DNA from 3 places in the Vibrio sp. PSi01 genome. Region 1 is predicted to be linked to each of the others. Evidence: predicted binding sites of a transcription regulator. Region 1 holds the regulator's gene; each other region holds the start of a gene.

Region 1 (3,275 bases):
TTCTAAACCAACCGAAAGGCGTAATAGTTGCTGAGAGATCCCCGCTTCTGCCAAGGCTTCTTCACCCATTGCACGGTGAGTCATCGACGCAGGGTGACAAATCAAGCTTTCAACACCGCCCAAAGACTCAGCTAAAGAGAACAGCGCTAACTCGCCAACAAAGTATTTAAGCGCCTCAAATGAGCCTGAAAATTCAAAGCTCAGCATTGAACCAAAGCCAGACTGCTGTTTCTTCGCAATATCATGACCTGGGTGGTCAGATAAACTTGGGTGATAAATAGTGCCAACAAGATCTTGCTGCTGTAGCGAAGTTAAGATTTCACGCGAGCTCTCTTCATGAACACGCATACGAGCCCCAAGCGTACGAATACCACGTAGCGTCATGTAGCTATCAAACGGTGTGCCGGTCGCACCGATGCAGTTGCCCCACCAAGCTAACTCTTCAGCGTGCTCTTCCGTCTTGGTAACGACCACACCACCAATCACGTCTGAGTGACCATTAATGAATTTCGTTGTTGAGTGGATAACAAAATCGGCACCTAGCTCTAACGGCTTTTGGAACACAGGCGTCAAAAACGTATTATCAACAGCAACCAATGCACCCACTTCTTTTGCTTTACGGCAAGTTTCAGCAATATCAACCACGCGAACCAGTGGGTTCGATGGAGTCTCTAATAAGATCAGCTTAGGCTTAAGTGCGATCGCCGCATCTAGCGCAGCTTGATCCGATTGATCAACAAACAGCACTTTAAAATCGCCTTTAAGCGAACGCGTGTTAAATAGACGGTAAGTACCACCATAACAATCGTGTGGTGCGACAATAAGATCATCACCACCTAAGAAAGTAGACACCCATAAGTTAAGCGCCGACGTGCCACAGTTAGTCACAACGGCACCTTTACCAGACTCCAGTTCAAACAGAGCAGTTTCTAATAAACCACGGTTTGGGTTACCAGAACGGGTGTAATCGTACTTTGGCACTTCACCAAAAGCGGGAAAACCGTAGTTAGTCGACAGATAAATAGGTGGAACTACGGCATGATGTTGAGTGTCTGACTCGATGCCAGTACGTACGGCGATGGTTGCTGGCTTCCGGCTGCTCATAGGTGCTTCCTTACAAGTTTGGCGTCTGGGTATCACAGCAGCTTGTGGGGTTTTTGCGGCTGTGTTAGATATATGTTATTCACTTTACTTTCATAAACGCGAGACGTCAACACTTCTAGACGTCTATATGTCTTTGCTTATGGCAGTAAATCCCGCTAAAATCACCACTATTAATTTATTCTAACAACTAAAGTGATGAAGGTACGCAATGGCCGACTGGAATGGTGAATACATAAGCCCATATGCTGAGCATGGAAAGAAAAGCGAACAAGTAAAGAAAATTACAGTTTCTATCCCTCTAAAAGTGTTAAAGGTTCTCACTGACGAGCGTACTCGCCGCCAGATTAACAACCTACGCCATGCAACAAACAGTGAGCTACTGTGCGAAGCCTTTCTACATGCGTACACAGGCCAGCCACTGCCAACGGATGAAGACCTTCGTAAAGATCGCCCAGATGATATTCCTGCTGAAGTGAAAGAACTGATGACAGCAATGGGTATCGAGTTCGAAGCATTTGACGAAGAATAACAATAACTCAGTCGCTGCCTTCAGTATTGATCCGCTATAGCTGAACCCTATTTGTCACATCAGCCACTATCTTATCTAGGCGTGTGCTGTAAATGATAGACATAAAAAAACCGACTCCTGATGAGTCGGTTTTTTATTATTCTTTTTTGCTCAATCGAGCAACCGCTATAACAAGCGATTACGCCATCCAGTATCTATGCCATATGCTTTTATGCCATATAGTTAGCAGGCATCTCAATACGAGCTACGCCAGATTCAACGGCCGCTTCTGCTACCGCTTTTGCTACACGAGGAAGTAGACGTGGGTCCATTGGCTTAGGAATGATGTAACCCTTACCGAACTCCAGTGCAGTTTCACCTGCAGCTGCTAGTACTTCAGCTGGAACTTCTTCTTTCGCTAGTTCACGAATAGCTTTAACCGCCGCTAGCTTCATTTCGTCATTGATTTCGCTCGCACGTACGTCTAGTGCACCACGGAAAATGAATGGGAAACAAAGTACGTTGTTTACCTGGTTAGGGTAATCACTGCGGCCTGTACCCATAATTAGATCAGAACGAACTTCGTGAGCAAGCTGTGGCTTGATCTCTGGATCAGGGTTTGAACATGCAAACACAACTGGCTTATCAGCCATTAGCGTTAGTGCTTCTGCTGGTAGCAAATTAGGGCCAGATACGCCCAAGAAAAGATCAGCACCTTCAATAACATCTTCAAGCGTACGCTTGTCGGTGTTGTTTGCGAACAGTGCTTTGTACTCATTCAGGTCATCACGACGAGTGTGGATCACACCTTTACGATCAAGCATGTAGATCTTCTCACGCTGAGCGCCACACTTAATCAGTAGTTCCATACAAGCAACTGCGGCTGCTCCGGCGCCTAAGCAAACGATCTTACACTCTTCGAGTTTTTTACCTTGAAGCTCGATTGCATTCAGCATACCCGCGGCAGTTACAATCGCAGTACCATGTTGGTCATCGTGGAATACAGGTACATCACAACGCTCAATCAGGCGACGTTCAATTTCAAAACAGTCTGGTGCTTTGATGTCTTCTAGGTTAATACCGCCGAATGTATCTGCGATATTCGCAACCGTATCAACGAACTCATCGATTGTGCGGTGTTTTACTTCAATATCGATAGAATCTAAACCAGCAAAACGCTTAAACAGTAACGCTTTACCTTCCATAACAGGTTTAGAAGCAATAGGGCCAAGGTTACCTAAGCCAAGAATCGCGGTACCGTTAGAGATAACTGCAACCATGTTGCCTTTACCTGTGTACTTGTAAACGTTATCGACGTTCTGTGCGATCTCTCGGACTGGCTCAGCCACACCAGGACTGTATGCAAGTGCTAGGTCTTCTGCAGAGTTTGCAGGCTTCGTCAGTTCTACGGCAATTTTGCCAGGAATTGGGAACTCATGGTAATCAAGAGCTTGCTGACGGAATTGTTCTTGAGGCGATAATTCTTGAGAGGATTGAGCTTGGCTGCTGTCTTCAGACATAGGTGTAGGTTCCTAGGATATTATTATTTGGGGGATCTTGTTCATGTTAATGGATGTACTTCAAAGTTCCTAGATGGTTGAAGCCTCTGTCTCATTAAAAAACGAGATTTCACTACTAATAAGACCAGTGAGCAGTTGAACTT
Region 2 (3,275 bases), on a different contig from region 1:
TTTGAGACGCTTTACGTGAAGCGATGTTAGCTGGGTTAGCTTGAAGGTCAGCAATGATTGCGTTTGCTTTCTCTTCCCACTCAGCTGGAAGTTCGCCGTTAGTACGACGTTTGAATTCTGCTGCTAGCTCTGGGTAAGCCGCTGCGTATGCGTCAAACTTAGCATTCCACGCTGCTTCTTTCGCTGCGCCTGCTTCTTTCGCATTCCACTCAGCTGCGATATCTGCTGGGATTTCGAAAGGACCGTGTTCCCAACCAAGCGCTGCTTTAGTTGCTGTGATTTCATCTGCACCTAGTGGAGCACCGTGACAGTCGTGCGTACCCGCTTTGTTTGGAGAACCAAAACCGATGATAGTTTTAGTACAGATAAGTGTTGGACGAGGATCTGCTTTAGCCGCTTCAATTGCAGCATTGATAGCGTCAGCATCGTGACCATCAACAGCAGGGATTACATGCCAACCGTAAGCTTCAAAACGCTTAGGTGTATCGTCAGAGAACCAACCTTCAACTTCGCCATCAATAGAGATGCCGTTGTCATCCCAGAAAGCAACCAACTTACCAAGGCCTAGCGTACCCGCTAGAGAACATGCTTCGTGAGAGATACCTTCCATCAGACAACCATCACCCATGAATGCATAAGTGTAGTGGTCTACGATGTCGTGGCCTTCTTTGTTGAACTGTGCAGCCAGTGCTTTCTCAGCCATTGCCATACCAACAGCATTAGTGATGCCTTGACCTAGAGGGCCTGTCGTTGTTTCGATACCAGGAGCGTAACCGTACTCAGGGTGACCAGGCGTCTTAGAGTGCAGCTGACGGAAGTTCTTAAGGTCTTCAATTGAGAGCTCGTAACCTGCCAGATGAAGCAGAGAGTAAATCAACATTGAACCATGCCCGTTAGACAAGATAAAACGGTCGCGGTCAGCCCACTCTGGGTTTCCTGGGTTGTGGTTCAAGTGACCACGCCAAAGAACTTCAGCGATGTCAGCCATACCCATAGGTGCGCCAGGGTGGCCTGAATTTGCTTGTTGAACGCCATCCATGCTAAGTGCGCGAATTGCATTGGCTAGATCTTTACGAGAAGGCATGTCTGCTCCTGAGTACATAAGCGATTTAAAAAAGAGATTAATGCTAAAATTTTCATTCTTATTAGCGCGGGTATTCTCTCAAACGACTTTAGCGACTGCAAACGTTTTACTGGCATTTTAACAGTCATTTTTCGCAATTTTCGAACATTTACATCGCTTGGCAATGGCTTATCCCGACCGATACGCAAACGTTTAGTTATGACATATCATAAAAAAGAGCTTGTAATTCGACCGCTGGAATTTAGAATAGCCGTCTAGATGTAGAAACACCTACAAAATATACTGTATTTAATGGCAGCGCTTGCTAGCTTGCGATGCCTAAAATTATTTGCATTTAACTGTTTGCAACTAAAAACTAATTGCAACTAAAAACTAAAAGTGGAGCTCTCATGGCTAAGCACCTATTCACTTCTGAATCTGTTTCAGAAGGCCATCCAGATAAAATTGCAGACCAAATCTCTGATGCTGTTCTTGATGCCATCTTGGAACAAGATCCAAAAGCACGTGTTGCTTGTGAGACTTACGTAAAAACCGGCATGGTTATGGTTGGCGGTGAAGTAACAACGTCTGCATGGGTTGATATCGAAGAAATCACTCGTGAAACAGTACGTGAAATTGGTTACGTTCATTCTGATATGGGCTTTGACGCTGACTCTTGTGCCGTTCTAAACACAATTGGTAAGCAGTCTCCAGACATCAACCAAGGTGTCGATAAAGCAGACCCTAAAGAGCAAGGCGCTGGCGACCAAGGCATCATGTTTGGTTACGCGACTAACGAAACACCAATCCTAATGCCAGCTCCAATTACTTACTCTCATCTTCTTGTTAAGAAGCAAGCTGAAGTACGTAAGAGCGGCAAACTTGACTTCCTTCGCCCAGATGCGAAATCTCAAGTAACATTCCAGTACGACCAAGGTAAGATTGTTGGTATTGATGCTGTTGTTCTTTCTACTCAACACTGTGATTCAGTAACAACTCCGGATCTACGTGAAGCGGTAATGGAAGAGATCATCAAGCCAGTACTTCCTGCTGAATGGATCAACAAAGACACTAACTTCTTCATCAACCCAACAGGCCGTTTCGTAATCGGTGGCCCAATGGGTGACTGTGGTTTAACAGGTCGTAAGATCATTGTTGATACCTACGGCGGCGCAGCTCGCCACGGTGGCGGTGCATTCTCTGGTAAAGATCCATCGAAAGTTGACCGTTCTGCAGCTTACGCAGCGCGTTACGTTGCGAAAAACATCGTTGCTGCTGGTATGGCTGATCGTTGTGAGATTCAACTGTCTTACGCTATCGGTGTTGCAGATCCAACATCTATCATGGTTGAAACGTTTGGTACTGAGAAAGTCGCTCACGAAATCATTATTGAAGCGGTTCGTCAAAACTTCGACCTACGTCCATACGGTCTTCAAGAAATGCTGAACCTTCTTCAACCTATCTACAAGCAGACAGCTGCATACGGCCACTTCGGTCGTGAAGAGTTCCCTTGGGAAGCGACTGACAAAGCAGCAATCCTTGCCGACTTCGCCGGTCTAAAATAATTTAGCCACTGCGATTTGTTTCTTTAAAGCCCTTACTTGTTAGTAAGGGCTTTATTTTTATGTACTTATCTAACCCTTACTCTGCGTAACTCGCTCTACCTGCCTCCTTTACCGTTAACCACTTAGTATAAAAAGCCATTGATAATTTGTGTTTTCTAGTACTAATGACAATAGTTAAGGTAACTCCTAGCAGATCAAGCTCACATTTAACCCCAATGCAGTTAAGCCTAATATCAATAGTTAAGTGAACGCTAGAACAATAACTAGGACGATAACGAGCACTTTAGCTCAATCCCATAATGCTCATTTAAGCCACAATATTGAGCTCTATGGAATTATAACTAGGACGTTATTTAACTAGGGGGATCTATGCCTCGTACCGCGCACCCATCCGAACTGAACGATAAAAAACACAAGGTCAGCGATCAGGATTATGCTCGCACCATTCCTTGCAACCAAATCAGTATTTCTGCACCCTTTCATTGGTTGTCGCTTGCTCTGCATGACTTAGTGAGAATGCCATTAATCAGCGCGTTTTACGGGCTGTGCTTTATGGCTGCGGCAATCGCCATTGTTCAACTTGTCCAGTGGCAAGGAACGCACTTGGTCGTGATGCCAAGTTTGATCGTGTACATGTTGATAGGGCC
Region 3 (3,275 bases), on a different contig from region 1:
TCGAGCCTTGTACTAAAATCGAGAATACAACTACCGCATAGGTCATAACGAGGATAACTTCTTTTACATCGATGAGCTTCTCTTCAATTACCCAAATGCCAGAAGGTATAGAAAGTGCCATAGCGAGAGCTAAGCCGCCACGTAAACCACCCCAAGTTAGAATTTTTATAGACCATGGGTTATAAGTTCTAAAGCGCTTAAACCCGATATAAGACAAGAAGACACTTAGGTAGCGAGCGCTTAGTACTAGAGGAACGGCGAACGCCATTAAGATCCAGTCTTCTTGGTGGAATTTGAATAGCAACATTGACATACCGATTAGTAAAAACAATACACCATTTAAAAACTCGTCTATTAGCTCCCAGAAATGGTCTAAGTGGTCTTCACTCTCTTTTGAGAATCCGATAAAGCGTGTCCAGTTACCAATCATGATACCTGATACCACCATTGCCAATGGTCCCGATACATGTAGAACTTCAGCAAAGGCATAACCAGCAGTTGGGATACCGATAGTTAATAGTAACTCCATCGAGTGGTCATCTGTATTGCTAATTAAGTAGTGGAATACGAGGCCTAAAGCAAAACCGTAGACAATTCCGCCAATCGCTTCTTGGACAAAAAGCATAGTTACACTGCTGACTGTTGGCGCTTCTGTACCAAATGCGATAGTAAATAGGGTTACGAAGATAACTAAACCAAAACCATCGTTAAATAGAGACTCTCCCTCGATTTGAGTAGAGATTCGTCTTGGCGCATCGAGTTTCTTTACGATGGCTAACACGGCAATTGGATCGGTCGGGGAGATTAGAGAGCCAAAGAGTAAGCAGTAAATTAGATCAAATTGAATACCGATGAACTGACAGAACCCATAGAGCACAAAACCAATAAAGAATGTTGAAAATAGCGTTGCCCCTAATGCGAGTACTGTTATTTCCCACTTTTGGTCTTTTAGGTTTGGTAATTTAATTCCCAACCCGCCTGCAAATAGTAAGAACCCTAATATCCCTTTTAGAAGGAAATCTTCAAAATTGATACTGGCAACGGTCTCTGAGGCAATGTCTGCCAATTGGAACCAATTATTTTGTCCCGCAATGATAATCAATAGAGATAGCATCATTGAACCAGCTGTGATGGCGATGGTTGTCTGCATCTTACCAATTTTGGTATTCACGAAAGCAATAAGCATGGCAGCAGCGGACAAGAAGCATAAGGTGTAATAGACCGACATTGGTATTCCAACATGTAACAAAGTATGAATATGAATTTTCGTTGTCTCATGCTCAAATAGCAAACATTTTTTTGTCATGACTCGGTAATCAATTTCCTTTTTTAGACGTCTAGACTCCTTTTTAATGTGTGATAGGATGGAGGGATAATTAAAGGAATGAGGTTGTACTGTGGGAAGTAATGTAAGGCAAAAGATTGAAGCTCTGTTGAAGCAACGAATTTTACTGATCGATGGTGGCATGGGCACTATGATTCAGGACTATAAATTGGAAGAGCAAGACTACCGCGGTGAACGTTTTGCTAATTGGCATAGTGACTTAAAGGGCAACAATGACCTTTTAGTTCTTACACAGCCCAAGCTTATCAAAGATATCCATACTGAATATTTGGAAGCTGGGGCTGATATCCTCGAAACCAATACCTTTAATGCAACAACCATTGCTATGGCCGACTATGATATGGAAAGCCTTAGCGAAGAAATTAACTTTGCTGCTGCCAAGCTAGCTCGTGAAGCTGCTGATGAGTGGACAGCAAAGACTCCGGATAAACCTCGCTTTGTGGCAGGGGTGTTAGGTCCAACAAACCGAACGTGTTCTATATCCCCAGATGTTAATGATCCAGGCTACCGTAATGTTAGCTTTGATGAGCTTGTTGAAGCTTACTCCGAATCGACACGAGCACTTATTAAAGGCGGCTCAGATCTTATTCTTATCGAGACTATCTTCGACACGTTAAATGCAAAAGCATGTTCTTTTGCTGTTGAATCGGTTTTTGAAGAAGTTGGTATTAAATTGCCAGTCATGATCTCAGGCACCATAACTGATGCATCAGGCCGTACGCTTTCAGGACAGACTACTGAGGCATTCTATAACGCCCTTCGTCATGTTAAACCTATTTCGTTTGGATTGAACTGTGCACTCGGGCCAGATGAACTGCGAGAGTACGTTGGTGAGATGTCCCGTATCTCAGAAAGCTATGTTTCTGCTCACCCTAACGCCGGTTTACCTAATGCGTTTGGCGAGTATGACCTTTCTCCCGAAGATATGGCTGAACATGTTAAGGAATGGGCTGAAAGTGGCTTCTTAAACTTAATTGGTGGCTGTTGTGGTACGACACCAGAACATATTCGCCAGATGGCCGAGGCTGTTGACGGTGTAATGCCGCGCCAATTACCCGATTTGCCAGTCTCTTGCCGTCTTTCGGGGTTAGAGCCGTTGACGATCGCCAAAGAATCTCTGTTTGTGAACGTAGGTGAGCGTACTAACGTTACCGGCTCAGCTCGATTTAAGCGCCTGATTAAAGAAGAGCTTTACGATGAAGCGTTGAGTGTTGCTCGAGAGCAAGTAGAAAACGGTGCACAAATCATTGATATCAACATGGATGAAGGGATGCTAGACGCTGAGGCGTGCATGGTTAAATTCCTTAATCTATGTGCATCTGAGCCAGAGATTTCGAAAGTGCCAGTCATGGTCGACTCTTCAAAATGGGAAGTTATTGAAGCGGGTCTGAAATGTATTCAGGGTAAAGGCATCGTTAACTCTATCTCATTGAAGGAAGGGAAAGAGAAGTTTGTCGAGCAAGCTAAATTAGTTCGTCGTTATGGTGCTGCAGTCATTGTGATGGCCTTCGATGAAGTCGGCCAAGCCGATACTCGAGAGCGTAAAGTTGAGATCTGTACCAATGCCTACAACATTCTTGTTGATGAAGTCGGTTTCCCACCTGAAGATATTATTTTCGATCCGAACATTTTTGCAGTTGCGACGGGCATTGACGAGCATAACAATTATGCGGTTGATTTTATTGAAGCAGTAGGAGATATCAAACGCGATCTCCCTCATGCAATGATCTCTGGTGGTGTATCGAATGTTTCGTTCTCGTTCCGCGGTAATAACTACGTTCGTGAGGCAATCCACGCAGTATTCCTATACCACTGTTTCAAAAATGGTATGGATATGGGTATCGTAAATGCCGGGCAGTTAGAGATTTACGATAACGTGCCTGAAGATTTACGTGAAGCGGTTGAAGATGTAGTACTTAACCGTCGTGAT

What was found. The regulator MetJ, encoded in region 1, represses methionine synthesis genes. The targets are predictions, from matches to a motif close to TTAGACNTNTANANGTCTAA.
Region 2: metK (methionine adenosyltransferase) is a predicted target of MetJ. The motif match lies at 1,331-1,350, and genes of this name have one in related genera.
Region 3: metH (methionine synthase) is a predicted target of MetJ. The motif match lies at 1,330-1,349, and genes of this name have one in related genera.

The regions. Positions count from the first base shown of each region.
Region 1 is NZ_JBHNYN010000012.1:61,112-64,386, forward strand. It holds gene ACFI6G_RS15750 (O-succinylhomoserine (thiol)-lyase) at 1-1,104, opposite strand, end outside; gene metJ (met regulon transcriptional regulator MetJ) at 1,313-1,633, shown strand; gene ACFI6G_RS15760 (malic enzyme-like NAD(P)-binding protein) at 1,843-3,132, opposite strand.
Region 2 is NZ_JBHNYN010000005.1:377,702-380,976, forward strand. It holds gene tkt (transketolase) at 1-1,084, opposite strand, end outside; gene metK (methionine adenosyltransferase) at 1,474-2,628, shown strand; gene ACFI6G_RS10770 (DUF2189 domain-containing protein) at 2,998-3,275, shown strand, end outside.
Region 3 is NZ_JBHNYN010000021.1:680-3,954, forward strand. It holds gene ACFI6G_RS19710 (cation:proton antiporter) at 1-1,228, opposite strand, end outside; gene metH (methionine synthase) at 1,398-3,275, shown strand, end outside.